DNA from 4 places in the Bradyrhizobium japonicum USDA 6 genome. Region 4 is predicted to be linked to each of the others. Evidence: riboswitches for the same ligand, from Rfam matches in the RefSeq annotation. Region 4 holds a riboswitch; each other region holds the start of a gene.
The links. A riboswitch is a leader RNA that binds a small molecule or an ion and turns the genes downstream of it on or off. The one in region 4 is predicted to bind cobalamin.
Positions count from the first base shown of each region.

Region 1: another riboswitch for cobalamin. It lies ahead of BJ6T_RS32135 (TonB-dependent receptor); the one in region 4 lies ahead of metE (5-methyltetrahydropteroyltriglutamate--homocysteine S-methyltransferase).
Region 2: another riboswitch for cobalamin. It lies ahead of BJ6T_RS31130 (energy-coupling factor ABC transporter permease); the one in region 4 lies ahead of metE (5-methyltetrahydropteroyltriglutamate--homocysteine S-methyltransferase).
Region 3: another riboswitch for cobalamin. It lies ahead of BJ6T_RS31195 (DUF1636 family protein); the one in region 4 lies ahead of metE (5-methyltetrahydropteroyltriglutamate--homocysteine S-methyltransferase).

Region 1 is NC_017249.1:6,837,088-6,841,737, forward strand. Features, by position in the region: gene BJ6T_RS32130 (hypothetical protein) at 1-363, opposite strand, end outside; cobalamin riboswitch at 595-802, shown strand; gene BJ6T_RS32135 (TonB-dependent receptor) at 928-3,351, shown strand; gene BJ6T_RS32140 (GFA family protein) at 3,490-3,897, shown strand; gene BJ6T_RS32145 (Cj0069 family protein) at 4,058-4,650, shown strand, end outside.
Region 2 is NC_017249.1:6,594,301-6,598,950, reverse strand. Features, by position in the region: gene cobM (precorrin-4 C(11)-methyltransferase) at 1-496, shown strand, start outside; gene BJ6T_RS31140 (cobyrinic acid a,c-diamide synthase CobB) at 496-1,806, shown strand; gene cobA (uroporphyrinogen-III C-methyltransferase) at 1,803-2,534, shown strand; cobalamin riboswitch at 2,580-2,796, shown strand; gene BJ6T_RS31130 (energy-coupling factor ABC transporter permease) at 2,834-3,511, shown strand; gene cobF (precorrin-6A synthase (deacetylating)) at 3,553-4,302, shown strand; gene cobT (nicotinate-nucleotide--dimethylbenzimidazole phosphoribosyltransferase) at 4,313-4,650, shown strand, end outside.
Region 3 is NC_017249.1:6,608,023-6,612,672, forward strand. Features, by position in the region: gene cobW (cobalamin biosynthesis protein CobW) at 1-1,030, opposite strand, end outside; gene BJ6T_RS31195 (DUF1636 family protein) at 1,027-1,401, opposite strand; cobalamin riboswitch at 1,498-1,719, opposite strand; gene cobO (cob(I)yrinic acid a,c-diamide adenosyltransferase) at 1,760-2,395, shown strand; gene BJ6T_RS31205 (cobyric acid synthase) at 2,401-3,849, shown strand; gene cobD (threonine-phosphate decarboxylase CobD) at 3,838-4,650, opposite strand, start outside.
Region 4 is NC_017249.1:8,044,237-8,048,886, forward strand. Features, by position in the region: gene metE (5-methyltetrahydropteroyltriglutamate--homocysteine S-methyltransferase) at 1-2,178, opposite strand, end outside; cobalamin riboswitch at 2,280-2,481, opposite strand; gene BJ6T_RS46375 (hypothetical protein) at 2,833-3,123, shown strand; gene BJ6T_RS37495 (hypothetical protein) at 3,469-4,194, shown strand.

The DNA of each region.
Region 1 (4,650 bases), 1.2 Mb from region 4:
GATTCGAGGAGGTCGGAAAGGAGGACTGCCGCCACGGAAGGAAACGACCTGATCCGGGGGAATAGCCATCGTGCTGGCCACGACGGCGAGACGTTCGAACGCCACAGGCCTGACATCACCGAGCGCGATGGTCCCGCCGACGCAGCAGAAGCCCATCCCGCACTTGTAGTCGCCGCTATGGGAGCCCGTTCCCTTCATGTCGGGACAACAATCGTCCATCGACATGGCGGCGTCGCCGCTCATGTGCATGGCCGTCTGCATGCCATCCGACGACATTGCGAGGTTCGCCGCGGACGCGCCAACCGGCAGCATCGCCAGGGAGATGGCGATGGCGACTGCCAGGATGGTACGGACGAACTGCATCAATATCGACTTACCTTGTCGGGCCGGAACTCGGTCTCAGTAGCATATTCGGACACCAAAGGCAGTCATTGATCGTGGTCAAGCGTTCGTTACCCAGGCTCGTCCGGAGGCCGGGTTGGACGTTTCGTCGCGGTCCCTCGGACTATCGTGCAAATCGGCAACACAAGGCCGCCATCGACCGACCGGTCCGTCCAGCAGCCCGCGGGGATGTTGACGCGCCCATCCCCGGATGCCAGTTTCGTGATCGGTAGTGCCCGCAAGGGCTCTTCAAGGGAATGCGGTGCGTCCACCTCAGTGGGCAATTCCGCGGCTGCCCCCGCAACTGTAGGCGGATAGCCGACGACCAAACGAACCACTGGAGCCCCGCTTGGGCCTCTGGGAAGGTGGTCGAAGGCGATGACCCGCGAGCCAGGAAACCTGCTACCAGCCATGGTCACGCGCGAACGCATTGGGCGGGGTGCCCTGATGTCGGACAAGTAGCCGGTGCATCCGCCGCCTGGGGCGAAGGTGGATGACTAAGGCAACCGCGGTGACGGTTTGTTTGCGTCGCCGCAGAGCGTTGTCATGCAAAATCTTTATTTCCGTGCTGGCGCGAGGCCAGCGTTGTCGCGTGCTTTCCTGATTACCCTGCTCTCGTCGGTGTCCTTGTGGTCCGCGGCGCTCGCGCAAAGCGCGGCGCAGGACAACCGCTCCCGGGAGGTTGGCCCGGTGATCGTCACCCCGCCTGCTCAGAGACAGGCTCCCGCCATAAGCCCCGGCACCCAGAAGCCGCGCGCGGCCCGGCGCGCCGCGGGACGCAATCGTGGCGCCCCTGCTGTCGCCGTTCCGGCCACGCAAGCTCCGAGCGGCCCGGTGCAGACGCCGCTCAACACGGCCGCCGTCACCGACGTCGGCTCCCGGCTCGGCATCACGGCGCGGGAAATGCCGGCGACCGTCGAGGTCATCAGTCAGAAGACGATGGAGGATCTCGGCATCAGGACCACGACCGACGTCGCCAAGGCGGCGGTCGGCGTCATCGGCGGCGATGCGCCCGGCGCGCCCGCCATCTTCTCGATGCGTGGCTTTTCCGGCGACCAGATCTCCACGCTCTACAACGGCATCCCGATCGGGCCGTCGACCATGACCGGCCGTCCCATGGACGTGGCTGGCCTCCAGCAGGTCGAGATCATCAAGGGACCGGACTCGCTGGTGGCGGGCCTCGGCGCGACCGGCGGCGCCATCAACTACGTGAACAAGGTGCCGCATACCGGGCCTATTATCAACGACGCCTTCACGTCCTACGATTCCTTCAACGGTTATCGCGCCGGTTACGGCTCGGGCGGCAGCACGCTGATCAACGGCCTCGACTACCGCTTTGACATCAGCCATTTCAACAACAAGGGCTTTATCGACGACACCTATTCGAAGCTCAGCAACGTTTCGGGCCAGCTGAACTATCGCGTCAACGAGAACCTGAAGATCTGGGGCGCGGCCGAATACAGGCAGGACAACGACCGCTTCTACTGGGGAACACCGCTGGTGCCCGCGAACGCGCCGGGCATCGTGCCGACGAACGGCATCGTGTCCGGTCGGTGGAGCAACTATTACCTCGGCGGCGGCACGCCGGTACCTGTCACCATCGACGCGCGCACGCTGACCACGAACTACAACGTTCTCGACAATCACAGCGGCGCTGGCGAGCTCTGGCTACGCAGCGGCTTTCAATGGGACATCACCAACAACGTCTCGCTGAAAAGCCAGGTCTATGGCTATGACGCCCACCGGCACTGGTTCAACAACGAGATTTCGTCGTTCGACCAGACCGTAGGCAATTTCGCAGGCGCGCAGAGTATCTATCGCGAACGTCTGGCGCTGGATCACGCCCAGCGACTCTACGGCAACATCACCGACCTCACCGTTAATTCCAGTCTCGGCGGAATGGACAATCGCTTCGTCGCCACCGTGGCGGCGAGCAGCAACCAGTTCAACGTCTCGCAGGACACGCTGTTCTTCAACGACTACGTCGACCTCCTCAACCCGGATCGCGGCCTCTACGGCCCGCGCAGCGACGAGAAGATCTACACCCATCTCGACACCACCTCGCTGTCGTTCGAGGACCGGCTCAAGCTGACCTCGACCTTCGCGCTGATCGGCGGCATCCGTTTTGAGAATATCGAGCTATCGCGGACCCGCTTCGACGAGAATGGCCTCCTGAAAGCCAACTATCCTTTCTCCAAGACGTTCAATCCGGTCACCGGACGCATCGGCTACACCTGGGACATCGCGCCCGGCGTAATGCTTTACAGCCAGTACGCGACGGCAGCCGACCCGACGGTGGCGAACATCTTCATCCTCAGGCCCACGACGCCACTGCTGCTCACGACGTCGCGGACCTACGAGACCGGCGTGAAGCTGCTGTCGGCCGACAAGCGCGCGGAGGCCACGTTCTCGGCCTTCGACATCGAGCGCAAGAACGTCTACGTCCCCGAAAGCGGCATCCTCTTCAACGTCGCCGGCAAGATCGCCTCCAAGGGCGTCGAGATTGCCGCCGCGGTCAATCCGGTCGCAGGCCTGAAGCTGTGGGGCAACGTCGCCTTCGTGCAGTCGCGCTTCATCGACTTCACCTATGTCGACGGCAATGGCGACTTCCAGTCCTATTCGGGCAAGACGCCGCCCAACGTTCCCAACTTCATCGCCAACGCCGGAGCCTCCTACCGCTTCGACACGAAACTGCCGGTGGAGATCGGCGGCCTCGTCCGTCACGTCGGCGACCGCTTCAACTTCCAGGACAATTTGGTCACGATGGACGCCTACACGATCTTCGACGCATACGCGTTCGTCGATATTCCAAAGGCGTACTTCCCGACCGTCGACCAGACCCGGATCAGCTTTCGCGTGAGGAACCTGACCAACAAGCTCTACGCCGCCTGGGGCGATCCCGGGTACACCGACCAGATCATCCTGGGCGCGCCGCGCAGCTACGAGGTCGCAGCTTCGTTCAAATGGTAGTCGCGGATCACCTTGCCCTCGCAGTGGCGGGAGCTGTCACGCGACAGTAGGACGCAATCGCAAATCGATTGCGCCGTTGAAGCCGCAGGTCTGGAGAGCTATCGATCAACGAAACCTGCCTGCCATCGGGAGGAACGCATGAGCACCATCACCGGCGGTTGTCACTGTGGCGCGATCCGCTATCAGGTCGAGGGCGAAGCGATCGTGCATGCGCTGTGTCACTGCCGCGATTGCAGGCTTCACGCGGGCGCTCCCGTCGTCGGCTGGACGATGTACGCGGACGATGCCGTCAAGGTGACCAAGGGCGAGCCCAAGGTGTATCAGTCCTCGGAACATGCCCGGCGGCACTTTTGCAGCGACTGCGGAACCGGCCTGTTTTATGTCAATGCCGACATGTTGCCCGGGGTCATCGACGTCCAGAGCGCGACCTACGACGATCCCGATGCCGTACCGGCGACGATGCACATCCAGGTCGCAGAGCGCCTTGGATGGATGGAGCGCGCGCACGAACTGCCGACATTCGACCGCTATCCTCCGCCACCGTAGCAGCGCGCGCGAAGCGTTCGCCGTCTAGATGGAACCGCACAAACACCATCTTGCAACGACCGGATGATCTCACGTAGATTGATCGGCGTGGGGACGAAGCAGACTCCCCGTGAGACCTCGGTCCAAGCTCTGCGCAGCACGCCATTCGTGGAGCTTGCGCATGGATACCGAACGCCACTCTCCTCTCCGCCATACCGTTGCCATCCTCTCCCGCGGCGACGCTGCCGCGCGCCGGGACGCGACGGCGCAAAACAGCCGCTTCGTCCGCGTTTTCGAAGCACTCGCTGTGGTCGGCATCGACGCCCGGCCGGTGATCTACGACGAGATCTTCGCCGACGCCGTCCGCGATCAGCTGCTCGCCGTCGATGGCGTGCTCGTCTGGGTCGATCCGATCCATCAGGGCAAGACGCGCGAAGCCCTCGACCCGCTGCTTCGCGAGGTTGCGGCGCAGGGACCATGGGTGAGCGCCCATCCCGACGTGATCCTGAAGATGGGCGTCAAGGACGTGCTCTACCGAACGCGTCATCTCGGCTGGGGAGCCGACACGCATCGCTATGACACCGCCGCAAGCTTCCGCGACGAATTTCCCGCGCGCCTTCAGGCGAACGGTCCGCGCGTGCTCAAGCAGAATCGCGGCAATGGCGGCCAGGGGGTGTGGAAGGTGGAGGCCCTGCCCAACGCGGACGGCATGGTTCGCGTGCTGCATGCGCAACGCGGCAGCCTGCCCGAGGACATGCCGCTCGATGCCTTCCT
Region 2 (4,650 bases), 1.4 Mb from region 4:
TCTGCGCGCGCTCGGTATTCCCTACACGGTCACGCCGGGCGTGCCGTCCTTTTCGGCCGCAGCAGCTGCACTAGAGACTGAGCTGACGCTCCCCGGTCTTGCCCAATCAGTCGTGCTGACGCGCACGCCGGGCCGCGCCAGCGCGATGCCTGAGGGTGAAAAGCTCGCGGCGTTTGCCGCCACCGGTGCGGTGCTCGCGATCCATCTGTCGATCCATCTGCTCGACAAGGTCGTCGCCGAGCTCACGCCGCACTATGGCGCGGATTGCCCGGTCGCGATCGTCTGGCGCGCGAGCTGGCCGGACCAGCGCATCGTTCGCGCCACGCTGGCGACACTCGATGCCGCCGTCGGCACCGAGATGGAGCGCACCGCGCTGATCCTGGTCGGCAAGACGCTCGGCTCGGCGGATTTCGACGAGAGCCGTCTCTATGCCGCCGATTACGACCGCCGCTATCGGCCTGTCGGCGCCGATCCGCGCTTTCCGGAGGCATCGTGATGCCGGCAGGGCTCGTCATCTCCGCACCGGCCTCCGGCGTCGGCAAGACCACGCTGACGCTGGCGCTGGCGCGCGCCTGGCGCAATCGCGGATTGCACGTGCAGTGCTTCAAGAGCGGACCCGACTATATCGATCCCGCCTTCCATGCCGCTGCGACGGGGCGCGCTTCCGTCAACGTCGATAGCTGGGCGATGGATCGCGGGACGATTGCTCATCTCGTCGGTCGCGGCACGGACGCCGATGTCGTGCTCGCGGAGGGCTCGATGGGCCTGTTCGACGGCGTCGCCGCGCGCGGCGTCTCCGGCACCGGCGCCACGGCCGACATTGCGGAGATGCTGGGCTGGCCGGTGCTGCTGGTGATCGATCCCTCCGGACAGGCGCAGACGGCGGCGGCGATCTCCGCAGGCCTTCGTGACTATCGCGCGGGTGTGCGCCTCGCCGGCGTGGTGCTCAATCGCGTCGCCAGCCCACGTCATAAGGATCTCGTGCGGCGTGCGCTCAACGACGCCGGCATCGCCGTGTTCGGCGCGCTGCCGCGCCATGCCGAGATCAGCCTGCCGAAGCGGCATCTCGGCCTCGTGCAGGCCGAGGAGCAGGCCGAGATCGGCAAGCTGATCGACGAAGCCGCGCGCTTCGTCGCCGAACATGTCGATCTCGATGCGGTGCTGGGATCGGCAGCAAGCTGGTCACCGCAATCGGCGGCAAACGGCATGAATGTGACGCCGCCCGGGCAGCGCATTGCGTTGGCCCGCGATGCCGCGTTCTCCTTCATCTATCCGCACATGCTGGAGGCCTGGCGCGCGGCCGGCGCCGAGATCTCGATATTCTCGCCGCTTGCCGATGAAGCGCCTGACGCGGGCGCGGATGTCTGCTGGCTGCCCGGCGGCTATCCCGAGCTCCATGCCGGCACGATCGCGGCCAATGCCCGCTTTCGCAGCGGCTTGCGCGCCTTCGCTGACACACGGCCGGTGCACGGCGAATGCGGAGGCTATATGGTGCTGGGAGCCGCTCTGACCGATGCCGACGGCATTCGTCATGAGATGACGGGCCTGCTCGGACTGGAGACGAGCTTTGCCAAGCGCCGCATGCATCTCGGCTATCGTCTCGCTGCGCTCGCCGCGCCGATGCCGGGCCATCAGGTCGGCGCCCGCCTGCGCGGCCACGAGTTCCACTATTCGACGATTGTCGCGCAGCCGGATACGCCGCTCGCGGTCGTGCACGATGCAACAGGCGCGGTCATCGCCGAGACCGGCTCGCGCCGCGGCTATGCCACCGGCACGTTCTTCCATCTGATCGCGGAGGACCGGTGAGCGGTTTTGTCACTTTCATCTCGGCCGGCCCCGGCGACCCCGAGCTCCTCACGGTCAAAGGCGCCGCGCGGCTGCGCGATGCCGACGTCGTGCTCTATGACGATCTTGCCTCGGGCGCGATCCTCGATCTGGCCCGGCCCGGCGCCAATCTCGTCGCGGTCGGGAAACGGGCAGGGCGGCCCTCGACCAAGCAGCACCACGTCAACCGCCTGCTGGTCGACTATGCCGCGGCCGGCGTCCGTGTGGTGCGGCTGAAATCGGGCGATGCCGGTATCTTTGGCCGGCTCGAGGAGGAGCTGGAGGCGCTGCGCGAAGCCGGCATCGGCTACGAGATCATTCCCGGAATAACCTCGGCCTGTGTCGCCGCCGCGCAAGCCGGCATTCCCCTGACCCGGCGCCACACCTCGCGCCGGGTGCAGTTCGTGACCGGGGCCGATGTCACCGGCGAGCTGCCGCAGAATTTGAACTGGGCGGCGTTGGCGGATCCCGAAGCGACCACCGTGGTCTATATGGGCCGGCGCACCTTTCCGGCGCTTGTCGCAAAATTGATCGAGCACGGCCTCGCCCCTGATACCCCGGCCCTGTTCGCCGAATCCCTCGGCCGTCCCGACGAGCGGCTGGTCCGCACCACCATTGCCGAGCTGGCCGAACAGCTTGCGCGGGGTGGCGCTGCCTCGACGGCCGCCGTGATCCTGTTCGGCGCGCTGGCGGGCGATTATCCGTCATGACCGTCCCGGCCGCCCTTCGCCCCTTGACGCCCGGCTGGCGAAAGGGGCACACAGGAGACGCATGGTGCTCGAGGCGGCGCAAACCGCCGGAGCATAATCGGGAATGGGGGTGGGCGGACAGTTGCGCCGCCCAAAACCCCAGCCGCCCCGCGACTGTAAGCGGTGAGGGGCTCCGATCAGCCACTGGGCCGCGAGGCTCGGGAAGGCCGGAGAACCCCAGTGAACCGCGAGCCAGGAGACCGGCCGTGCATGTTTTGTGGCCAAGGCCGTCGGGTGTGACGGCAGGAAGGAACTGAACCATGCATATCGAACCCGGAGTCGTCTCGGGCGCCAAGCTCGTGTTGAGTTACGCAACCGGCATCGCCGTCGGCGGCGTTGCGCTGAAGCTCGCGGTCGAGACCGTGCGCGAGCAGGGCATTACCTCGTTCGCGGCGCGGACGCTCGCCACCACGGGCCTCGTGTTCGTCTTCTTCGAGATCCTGCCGCATTTCCCGGTCGGCGTCTCCGAGGTGCACTTCATCCTCGGCTCGACCCTGTTCCTGCTGTTTGGGGCAGCGCCCGCGGCCTTCGGCCTCGCGTTCGGCCTGCTGTTCCAGGGCGTGTTCTTCGAGCCACCCGACCTGCCGCAATACGGCATGAACGTCACCACGCTGCTGGTGCCGCTGTTCGCGATCCAGGCGATCGCCACGCGGATTATTGCCCGCAACACCGCCTATGTCGATCTCAGCTATCGCCAGGCGCTGGCGCTTTCGACCACGTATCAGGCCGGCGTCATCGCCTGGGTCGCGTTCTGGGCGCTCTATGGCTCCGGCTTCGGTGCGACCAACCTCGTCAACATCGCGACCTTCGCGGCCTCCTACGCACTCGTCATCGTGATCGAGCCGCTCGCCGATCTCGCCGTGCTGGCACTGGCGAAATCGCTGCGCGGCGTCACCGCGCCGGGCCTCGTCACGCCGCGCCTGCACAACGCGGCTTAAGAGACAAAGGGGCGGCCGTCACGGCCGCCCCTGCACGCGCGATGCTCACGCTCTCCCTGATAGGCATCGGTTGCGGCGATCCCGGGCAGCTCACGCGCGCCGCCGTTCAAGCCATCAACGCGGCCGATCTCATCCTGATCCCGCGCAAGGGGACGGCGAAGTCCGATCTTGCAGATCTCAGGCGGACGATCTGCGCGGATGTGCTCACCAATCAAACGACGCGCATTGCCGAGTTCGACCTTCCCGTGCGCGATGCCGGTGAAGCGGACTATCACAAGGGCGTGGACGACTGGCACGACGCCGTGGCCGCGGCCTGGTCGCAGACGATCGCGAGCCAGCTCGAAGGTGAAGGCAAGGTCGCGCTGCTGATCTGGGGCGACCCTTCGCTCTACGATTCCTCGCTGCGCATTGCGCGGCGGCTCGATCCCCTGCCAAGGATCGACGTCGTGCCCGGCATCACCTCGATCCAGGCGCTGTGCGCGGCGCATGCGCTGCCGCTCAACGACATCGGCGAGCCCTTCCTGGTTACGACCGGGCGCCGCTTGCGCGAAGGCGGCTGGCCGCAGGGCGTCGACACCGTGGTGGTGATGCTCGATGGCGGCACGGCATTCCAGTCGCTCGATCCGGCGAGACTGCACATCTGGTGGGGCGCCTATCTCGGCATGCCCGATCAGATCGTGATGTCGGGCGTTCTGGCCGAGATCGGCCCGCACATCGTCGCCGCGCGACAGGATGCGCGCGAACGGCATGGCTGGATCATGGACAGCTACATTCTCAAGCGCAGGCCGTAAGCGAGGCAGCATGCTCCCTGAATGGGTCACCCGGAAATGCCCCGATGTCTCCGCCGTCCATCGCGAGGCGGCGCTCGCGCGTCAGGCGCAACTCACAAAACCAGCCGGCGCGCTCGGCCGGCTGGAGCAGCTTGCGGTCGAGCTTGCGGGCCTGCAGGCGACCGAGCAGCCGCGCGCCGCGCGGGTGCCGATCATTATCTTCGCCGGCGATCACGGCATCGTCGCGCAGGGCGTGTCTGCCTATCCGCAAGGAGTGACCATCGCGATGATGGCGAATTTCGCCTCAGGCGGTGCCGCGATCTCGGTGCTGGCGTGTGAGCTCGGCTCAAACCTTGAGGTCGTCGACGC
Region 3 (4,650 bases), 1.4 Mb from region 4:
GACCAAGTCCTGCCTTGATCGCGGCCTCGTCGATATCGCCGTGCTCGCCGATCACGACGAGCTTCGACTGCCTGAGAGCTGCGCCCCAGGGCTTGTCGAACTGGTGGCGCACGCGCTCGCCGACCGCTTGCAGCAACAGGCGCATCGGCTTGCCCGCGACCGCGATATAGCCCTTGACGCGCAGCACGTTCTGCTCGCGCGAAAGACGCTGCACCGACGCGACCAGTACGTCGATGTCGCTGACCTCCGGAAGATCGATCACGACGGAGGCGAAATCGTCGTGCTCGTGATCCTCCTCGCCGTCGTGATGCGAGGGCCGCGCGGCGAGATCGTTCTCGGCGGCGGCGCCGAGGCCGAGGATGACGCGCGCATCGATCGCGCCATCGGTGACGGATAGCATCGGCACCCGGCGCGGCATCTCCGCGGTGATGGCGGCCTTGGCGGCTTCGATCCCTGCGGCCCCCGCAAGATCGGCCTTGGTCAGCAGCACGATGTCGGCGCAGGCGATCTGGTCCTCGAACACCTCCGACAGCGGCGTCTCGTGGTCGAGATTTTCATCCGCCGCGCGCTGCGCTTCCACGGCCGCCGGGTCCGGCGCAAAACGGCCGGCGGCAACAGCCTCGGCATCGGCGAGCGCGATCACGCCGTCGACCGTGATCCGCGAGCGGATCTCCGGCCAGTCGAACGCCTTCAGCAGCGGCTTCGGCAACGCCAGGCCCGAGGTCTCGATCAGGATGTGATCTGGCCGCACCGGCCGCGCCAAGAGCTTCTCCATGGTCGGAATGAAATCGTCCGCAACGGTACAGCAGATGCAGCCATTGGCGAGCTCGACGATGTTCTCCTCCGGGCAATTCGCATCGGCGCAGGATTTCAGGATCTCGCCATCGACACCCTCGCTGCCGAACTCGTTGACGAGCACCGCGAGCTTCTTGCCATCGGGGTTTGCGAGCAGATGCTGGATCAGCGTCGTCTTGCCGGAGCCGAGAAAACCCGTGACCACCGTCACAGGGACTTTTGCGAGCGAGTTCATTCGGCGGCCTCCGGCACAACGGCAATGGGGGGAATGCGGGCAAGCGATTGCTTGCGGAAGATTTCGGGACGGCTGCGCCAGGGCACGAGACCGTCGGGCGCGGCGGCATAGGCCGCGGCACCCGCGACCACGTCACTCGCATGGGCCTCCGACAGACGGCCATAGACATAGGACCAGCGGCCGGGCGCGCTGAGCGCAACCGAGCAGCCCTGGCTGCATGCCGACAGGCATTCAACGGGAACCACATTGACGCCCTCGGGCACGCCGGCGTCGAGGATCGCACCATGCAGGCGCTTGCCGGGCGTCGCCTCACCCTCGTCGAGCGTCTGGCCGGCACGGCAGGTAATACAGACGTGAAGTGTGACGGTCATCGCCTCTTCCAGGATAAACAGCGGGAGGCGAAGAGGCACACGGACCATTCCCCCGAAGGTCCGTTTCCCCGTCGCGGAACACCCCGTCCGCCGGTCCAAAACTCGTCCGCGCTGGCAGGTCTCCCGGCTTGCGGAGCAGGGCTTTTGGCCCTTCGATCCCCGCCTTCCCGATCCCCTGGGGGATCAGTGGCTTCGGGCATCTCTCCGGTCACGGTCGCGGGGGCGGCTGCAGTTTGGAGCCGAATCTTGTCGATTCGGACCCTATCGCATTCCCTCTTCGCCTGTCATAGGACAGGAACCAACGCCGGGCCACCATTTGCCCCCGGCCGCCTCTTGTCAAGCCGAAGGACCCTGTCAGATGACGCCTGAACCGGATACCCAAACGGCCGAGGAAACCGACGCCCGCCACGCCGCGAAAATGGCGAAAATCAAGGTCGCCCGCGACAAGATCATGGCGACCAAGAGCGGCGAAAAGGGCCTCATCATCGTCCATACCGGCGCCGGCAAGGGCAAGTCCTCATCCGCCTTCGGCATGATCGTCCGCTGTGTCGCCCATGGCTTCCCCTGCGCGGTCGTGCAGTTCATCAAGGGCGCCTGGGACACCGGCGAGCGGCGCCTGCTCACCGGCCATTTCGGCGAGCTCTGCCAGTTCCATGCGATGGGCGAAGGTTTCACCTGGGAGACGCAGGACCGCGCCCGCGACATTGCCGCGGCACAGGCCGGCTGGGCGAAGGCCAAGGAGCTGATATCAGATTCCAATCTTCGCATGGTCGTGCTCGACGAGATCAACATCGCGCTGCGCTACGATTATCTCGACATCGCCGAGGTCATCGACTTCCTGAAAACGCACAAGCCCCCCATGACCCATGTCGTGCTCACCGGGCGCAACGCCAAGGACGAGCTGATCGAGATCGCCGATCTCGTCACCGAGATGACGCTGGTCAAGCACCCCTTCCGCTCCGGCATCAAGGCGCAAGCCGGCGTCGAGTTCTGAATTCGATGGCGCGCGCATTGATGATCCAGGGGGCCGGCTCGGACGTGGGCAAGTCGCTCATCGTCGCCGGCCTCGCGCGCGCCTTCACGCGGCGCGGCCTGCGCGTGCTGCCGTTCAAGCCGCAGAACATGTCGAACAACGCGGCCGTCACTGTCGACGGCGGCGAGATCGGTCGGGCCCAGGCGCTCCAGGCGCTGGCCGCTGGCGTCGAGCCGCACACCGACATGAACCCGGTGCTGCTGAAGCCCGAAACCGATGTCGGCGCACAAATCATCGTCCAGGGAAAGCGCATCGCGACCGCGCGGGCGCGTGAATATGCGGCGATGAAGCCCTCGCTGATGGGCGCGGTGCTGGAGAGTTTCGAGCGGCTGAAGGCGCGCGCCGATCTGGTGCTGGTCGAAGGCGCCGGCAGCCCGGCCGAGGTCAACCTGCGCAAGGCCGACATCGCCAATATGGGCTTTGCGCGCAAGGCCGACGTCCCCGTCGTGCTGGTCGGCGACATCGACCGCGGCGGCGTCATCGCCCAGCTCGTCGGCATCAGGACGGTGATCGACCCCGACGATGCCGCGATGATCCAGGGTTTCGTCATCAACAAGTTCCGCGGCGACCCCTCGCTATTCGACGACGGCTACAAGCTGATCGAGCAAAAGACCGCGTGGCGTGGCCTTGGCGTGCTGCCCTGGTTCGCGCGGGCCGGCGAGCTGCCGGCCGAGGACGCGCTCGGCCTGAGCGACGCGCGCAAGCCGGGCCAGTGCAAGATCGCCTGCCTCGCACTGTCGCGGATCGCCAATTTCGATGATCTCGATCCGCTGAAGCTCGAGCCTGGCGTCGATCTCGTCATGGTGCGGCCGGGCGACGCCATCCCCGGCGATATCAGCCTCGTCATCATCCCCGGCTCAAAGTCCACCCGCGGCGATCTCGCCTTCCTGCGCGCGCAGGGCTGGGACATCGATCTCCTGGCGCATCACCGTCGGGGCGGCCATGTGCTCGGCCTCTGCGGCGGCTATCAGATGCTCGGGCGCAGCGTCACCGACCCCGGCGGCATCGAAGGCCCTGCCGGCGACACGCCGGGTCTCGGACTTCTGGACGTGGAAACGGTGATGAGCCCGCAGAAGACGCTGACGCGCGTCGCAGCCGTGCATGCCGCCACGGACCAGCCGATCGACGCCTACGAAATCCACATCGGCCGCACCGATGGGCCGGATCGCGCGCGCCCGTTTGCGAAACTGAACGGCGAGCCCGAAGGCGCGATCTCGCGCGATGGCCGCGTGCAGGGCAGCTATTTGCACGGCCTTTTCACCTCGGACGATTTCCGAAAGGCGTATCTCGCAAAGCTCGACATTCCGGCAGGCGAGGAGCCTTATCACAGCAGGGTCGGGAGTGCGCTCGACGCCCTCGCCGATCACATCGAACAGCATCTCGACGTCGATGGCCTGCTCGCGTTAGCGCGCTAGCGCCTCGGCAAGGCGCGTCCATTCGGCTTCGCTGCCGGGAAGCCCGAGGCGCAGCCATGCCGGCTCTCTCGCGAACACGCGCGACCAGATCTGGCTACGCGCCAGTTTCTCCTGCGCAGCAAGCGCATCAGGCGTCTCGTAGAGACGAAACAGCGGCGCACCACCGACGAGCCGCCAGCCTAGCGACCGCACGATGTCGTCCAGGCGGGCACAGTCGCGCGCAAGCCGCGCGGACGTGGCCTCGGCCCAGTGGTCGTCACGCAAGGCGCGGCACCCGATCGCGATCGCAGCTCCCGACACCGGCCACGGACCTGACGCCGCCCCGAGCTTCGCGATATCGGCCGCATGGCCGAGCGCAAACCCAAGTCGCAGGCCGGCAAGACCATAGAACTTGCCGAAGGAGCGCAGGACCAGCAGTCCAGGCCGATCCGCCTCGGATGCGAGCGACAGCAGCGGGGCAGCATCGGCAAAACTCTCGTCGATGACGAGACGGCCGACGCGCGGCAGCAGCGCCAGCAAATCCTGTGGCGCAAAACGCCGGCCATCGGGATTGTTGGGATTGACGACGACGGCGAGATCCGCGCCCGCCAGCGCGTCGAGCTCGCCGACCTCCTGGACATCCCAGCCTGCAGTCGACAAGACCCCGGCATACTCGTTGTAGGTCGGCGCGAGGATGCGCGCGCGGCCACGCGGCGCCAGTTGCGGCAGCAATTGAATGGCGGCCTGGGCACCACCCATCGCGACAATCGGTGCACTCGTGCGGTAGGCGTGCTGCGCTGCCTGATGCAGGCTCTCGATCTC
Region 4 (4,650 bases):
CATTTCGTCCGTCTCGGGAACGCGCGGAGAGTGAATGTCGTACACGCCCGGTCCGATTTGATTTGGATATTCGTACCTCCTGAACGCATCCAGCAGCTCCATTTTCGATCGCGACGTCTCGATTGAAATGACATCCGCATCCATTGCAGCGATCGCACCGATGATGTCGTTAAACTCTGAGTAGCACATATGTGTATGGATTTGCGTTTGATCGGTAACGCCCGATGAGCAGATGCGGAAGCAATCTCCGGCCCAATCGAGATATGCCTTCCAGTCCGACCGGCGCAATGGCAATCCTTCGCGAAGTGCAGCTTCGTCGATCTGTATCATCGCCGCACCGGCATTCTCGAGATCGCGGACTTCATCGCGCATCGCGAGCGCAAGCTGACGGCAGACCTCGCTTCTAGGAATATCATCGCGAACAAACGACCAGTTCAGGATCGTCACCGGTCCGGTCAACATCGCCTTCATCGGCTTACTAGTTAGTGATTGCGCGTAGCGCCACCATTCCACGGTGATCGGCTTCGGCCGCACTACATCGCCAAACAGGATCGGGGGCCTAACGCAGCGCGAACCATAGGACTGAACCCATCCATTCCTTGTAAATGCGAAGCCGGCGAGTTGCTCGCTGAAGTACTGCACCATGTCATTACGCTCGAATTCGCCATGAACGAGGACGTCAAGACCGATGTCCTCCTGCCAACGTACGGCGCGGGCTATCTCCTCTTTGAGGAACCTGTCGTATTGCTCCTCGCTCATCGCACCTCGCGCATGCGCCGCGCGAGCATTTCGCACCGCTGTGGTCTGCGGAAACGATCCTATCGTCGTGGTGGGAAAAGCCGGTAGTCCAAAGCGTTCCCTTTGGATCTCGGAACGACGGGCAAACGGGGTGGCGCGCTGGCGCATCGTCTGATCGATCGCCCTCATTCGGACAGCGACGTTGGCATTATGGATCTTCGGCGAGGTCCGGCGGGCAGTCGCAGCGCATTCCGACTCGGCAAGAGCTAGCCCAACATTCTGGTCGCCTGCGAGTACCCGCGCCAGGATCGCAAGCTCACGCATCTTCTGAACCGAGAAAGCAAGCCAGCTCTTGACGTCGGACGCGAGCCCGGTCTCTAGTTCAACATCGACCGGCACGTGAAGCAGCGAGCAGGATGGAGCGAGCTGTACACGGTGCCTGCCAAGCTTCGCAATCGAGGGCTTCAGCCGCTGACGGAGCGACGGCAAGTTCGACCGCCACACATTCCGGCCGTCGATGACACCGAGCGACATGACGAGATCACTTCGGCCGTCAGCAACGATCTGATCCAATAGTTCTGGCGCTCGAACCAAATCGACGTGCAGACCGGAAATTGGCAGGCTCAAGGCAGTATCCAGATTGTCGCCTAGGGCGCCGAAATAGCTCGCAAGCATGATCTTGATAGCGGGTCCCTCCTTTGCGAACCGGTTATAGGCGTGCAGCAACGAATTTCGCGCCGCCTCATCCAGATCAAGGACCAGGCAGGGCTCGTCAAACTGAACCCAACTTGCCCCTCGTTTGGCTAATTCATGCAGAAGGTCGATATAGACGGGTATCAGATCATCGAGGAGAGAGAGGGGCTGGAACGCACTATCGGTACTCTTGCCGAGCTTTAAAAATGTGACCGGCCCGATCAGGACAGGGCGGGTCTGAAAGCCAAGAGCCCTCGCTTCCTCATACTCTTCGACGGGTTTGCGAGAGCACAGTCTGAACGCCTGTCCCCGGTAAAACTCAGGAACCATGTAGTGGTAGTTGGTATCGAACCACTTGGTCATTTCCTGCGCGGGCACGCCAGATCCCCGCGGGCTCTGGGCGCAACTCGCATCCTGCTCGCCGCATTGCGATCCGCGGGCCATGGCGAAGTACGTTTGGAGCGAAACGGATTCTCCGTTCGCGGCGTAGATCTCCGGGATTGCGCCAACCATGACGCTTGTATCGAGCACCTGATCATACAGCGAGAAGTCGTTTGACGGAATGATCGTGACGCCGAGCGATTTTTGACGAGCCCAGTTCGCTGCGCGTAGGCCGAATGCGTCTTCGTGCAACTGCTGTTCACTAATCTTTCCAGCCCAGTAGCTTTCTAGAGCGAGCTTGAGCTCACGCCTTGGGCCGATGCGTGGCGTTCCGAGCGTAGCAACTGGAAGAGAGAGAGGAGACATAGCGTTAACCCCTGTTGGGGACAAAGGCCATGGCGGACGCAGGCAGGAGAAGTCGCGCGTGCGACGGCTGCTTGGCGCACCACCGAGACACCCCGCCCGTGGACCAATATATTGTCGGGGCCGGTCTCCTGGCTTGCTGGTCATCGCTGCTGTCCGGCCTTCCCGAAGCCGTGCAGGCTTCAGCGACATCGTCGGACAGCGGCTCGCCGCTCACAGTTGCGGGGGCAGAGCCGGCATTTGCACCGGCTTCCCTCTTAGCTCCGGATCAATGGGAACCGGAGAACCTCGACGACTTGGATTATCGGCAGGAGAACTCTTCCGTCAACCTCTCAGATTATGTGCAAGCTAATCTGCGACATCCGCTAGCCGAATGACCGTGCATCTCTGTGACTTCACCATCTAGAAACATTCTCTCATCAGAGATGTCATAATCAGACATATCCTTCTCAGATGCCGGATAAGCATCGGAGCTGCCTTGAGGCGGAGCCGCACGCTAAATTGATGAAAGGGACAGAAGCAGCCTGCCGGCGGGAGTACCGACGTTATATCAGAGCGCTTTCAATGCGGCTTTGCGATTTCCAGAGGTTCGCCCAGCACCTCAGCTAGCCAGCTCTTCGCTCAACTAAAGGATCTGCGGCGAATAGGCCAAGGCACGTGGCGAAATTTAGCAACTGGCGAGGGGTTGATTTGCGTGCCACCCAGACTTCAGAGCTGGGATCAAGCCGGCTTGGTGCTTGGCAATCACGCAGCTCGAACGCGGGCGGCACGATAGCGAACCACACAGCTCAATGGCGGCAAACCCACTTCCGTCCACAGGCATCCGGCATCGAGGCGTTCAACTCTTCTGCTAAATATCCGGTGCGGGACATGGATGCACAAGCTGCGGCGGATACGCCAAACAGAAACATCGAAAACATGCAAAGGTCGGAAAGTCGACAAGAGTGACACAAACTCCGTGAAATTTTCCGCCTATTGCCTGGCACGAAGAATGCAGACCCTCGGAATGCCCAGTCTCCTCCTCTGGGCAGGTCCAGCTCAGCCAATTGACGCAGTCGCTGCCGGGGAAGTTAGCTGCGCATGACATAGAGGGGAGCGCCTGCTCGCGCGGGACAGCTAGCGGGTGCATCCCCGTAAACTTCTTGCGATGGCATAGCAGGTTCGAGGTTGCCTGCTTCACAAGATATTTGGATGAAACGCGATAGGCCGAGGGTTATGAAGAGAATGCCTGGAAGACCCGCGCTATGGCTTAGCGTGGTCGGATTTTTAATCTGCCTCGCCTGGCCGGCTGCCATGAGCAATAATATTCGGGCCAGCGACAGTCCCCTTGTCGAACGACTGAAGTCAACTTGGCGAGCGCAAGATGGTGAGACGATAGAACAAATTATCTCCAATGTCTCGAAGGTGGCACAGTTCGTGCCTCAAATGTGGGGCGTTGTTGAACTTGGCCAAAACGACTTTATTTTCGTTTCGTGGACCAGACACCGGGACAACAAATCGGACGAACAGTACGTTATCGCCTGGAAGATCGCCCTCGACGGCACGCTTGAACTTGCGTCGACTTATGCGAAGCCGATGGAATTGGGCTGGCGCGCCCTGGCGCTCTCCCTAATCGCCAGTGAAGTCGCAGATGGCGAAAGGGACGCAAATCTTCGCTTTCTGCATGATCCGGCCAACTTCAACTTTGTGACTACCCCGCAAGGCCGGCTCGGCGATCTTCTGCGGCAGGGCCGCTGCACTATCATTGAACCAGTTGGAGTGGACTACTTACCGAAGCGGAATGATAAACCGGCCGAGAAGGGTGGCGTGTGGCGCGTTCTGCTCTTGGTGAATTGTAGTATCCAAGGACCACGTTATTTTACACACAACGGGGTCATCACTTTCGAGAAGAGAGAAGGACAGGATTGGGAGCCACAATCCTCCTTTGCCAAACGCATCGCGAAATTTCCCCCTGGCTCCTGGTTCCAACGCACCGAGCCAAAAGAAGAGGAAGACTTAGGAGAGCCAAGGCCTGAGTAAACCGCCGCAGAGCAACATCTTGCCGCAGTGGCGGAGCGCCTCGAACCTATTGCAAGACATACGCGCTCTACACTTGCTTTGTTTTAGCATCCGCAACGGTCCGGGTGCCTTTCTCGCAGCAGTCCGTCCCGTCGCAAGAAGGTCGGGCCGCGCGATTCCGTTTGTTCCGCCTAGTGTCAGCGGCGCGCACGAGCTTGCGAGATGTGGTTTTCCCGCCTTCACTCCACCCGGTGTGAGGACATCAGTTTGCGTAGCAACGTCGAAGGCACCAGGAAATGAGTGCTGAGACGAAGCCGGCGAGGAAGTTACCGGAAACCGTTCACCGGTAGCAACCCAGCATACCGCTGGGCGCTTGCGCATTTCGGAGCGTGCAGACCGGGAAGCTCAGAGCCGTACGCAAGAACGTCGAGGACCAGACTGGCTCGGCCCTAGCTTATCTGGCACCCATTCGTCTGC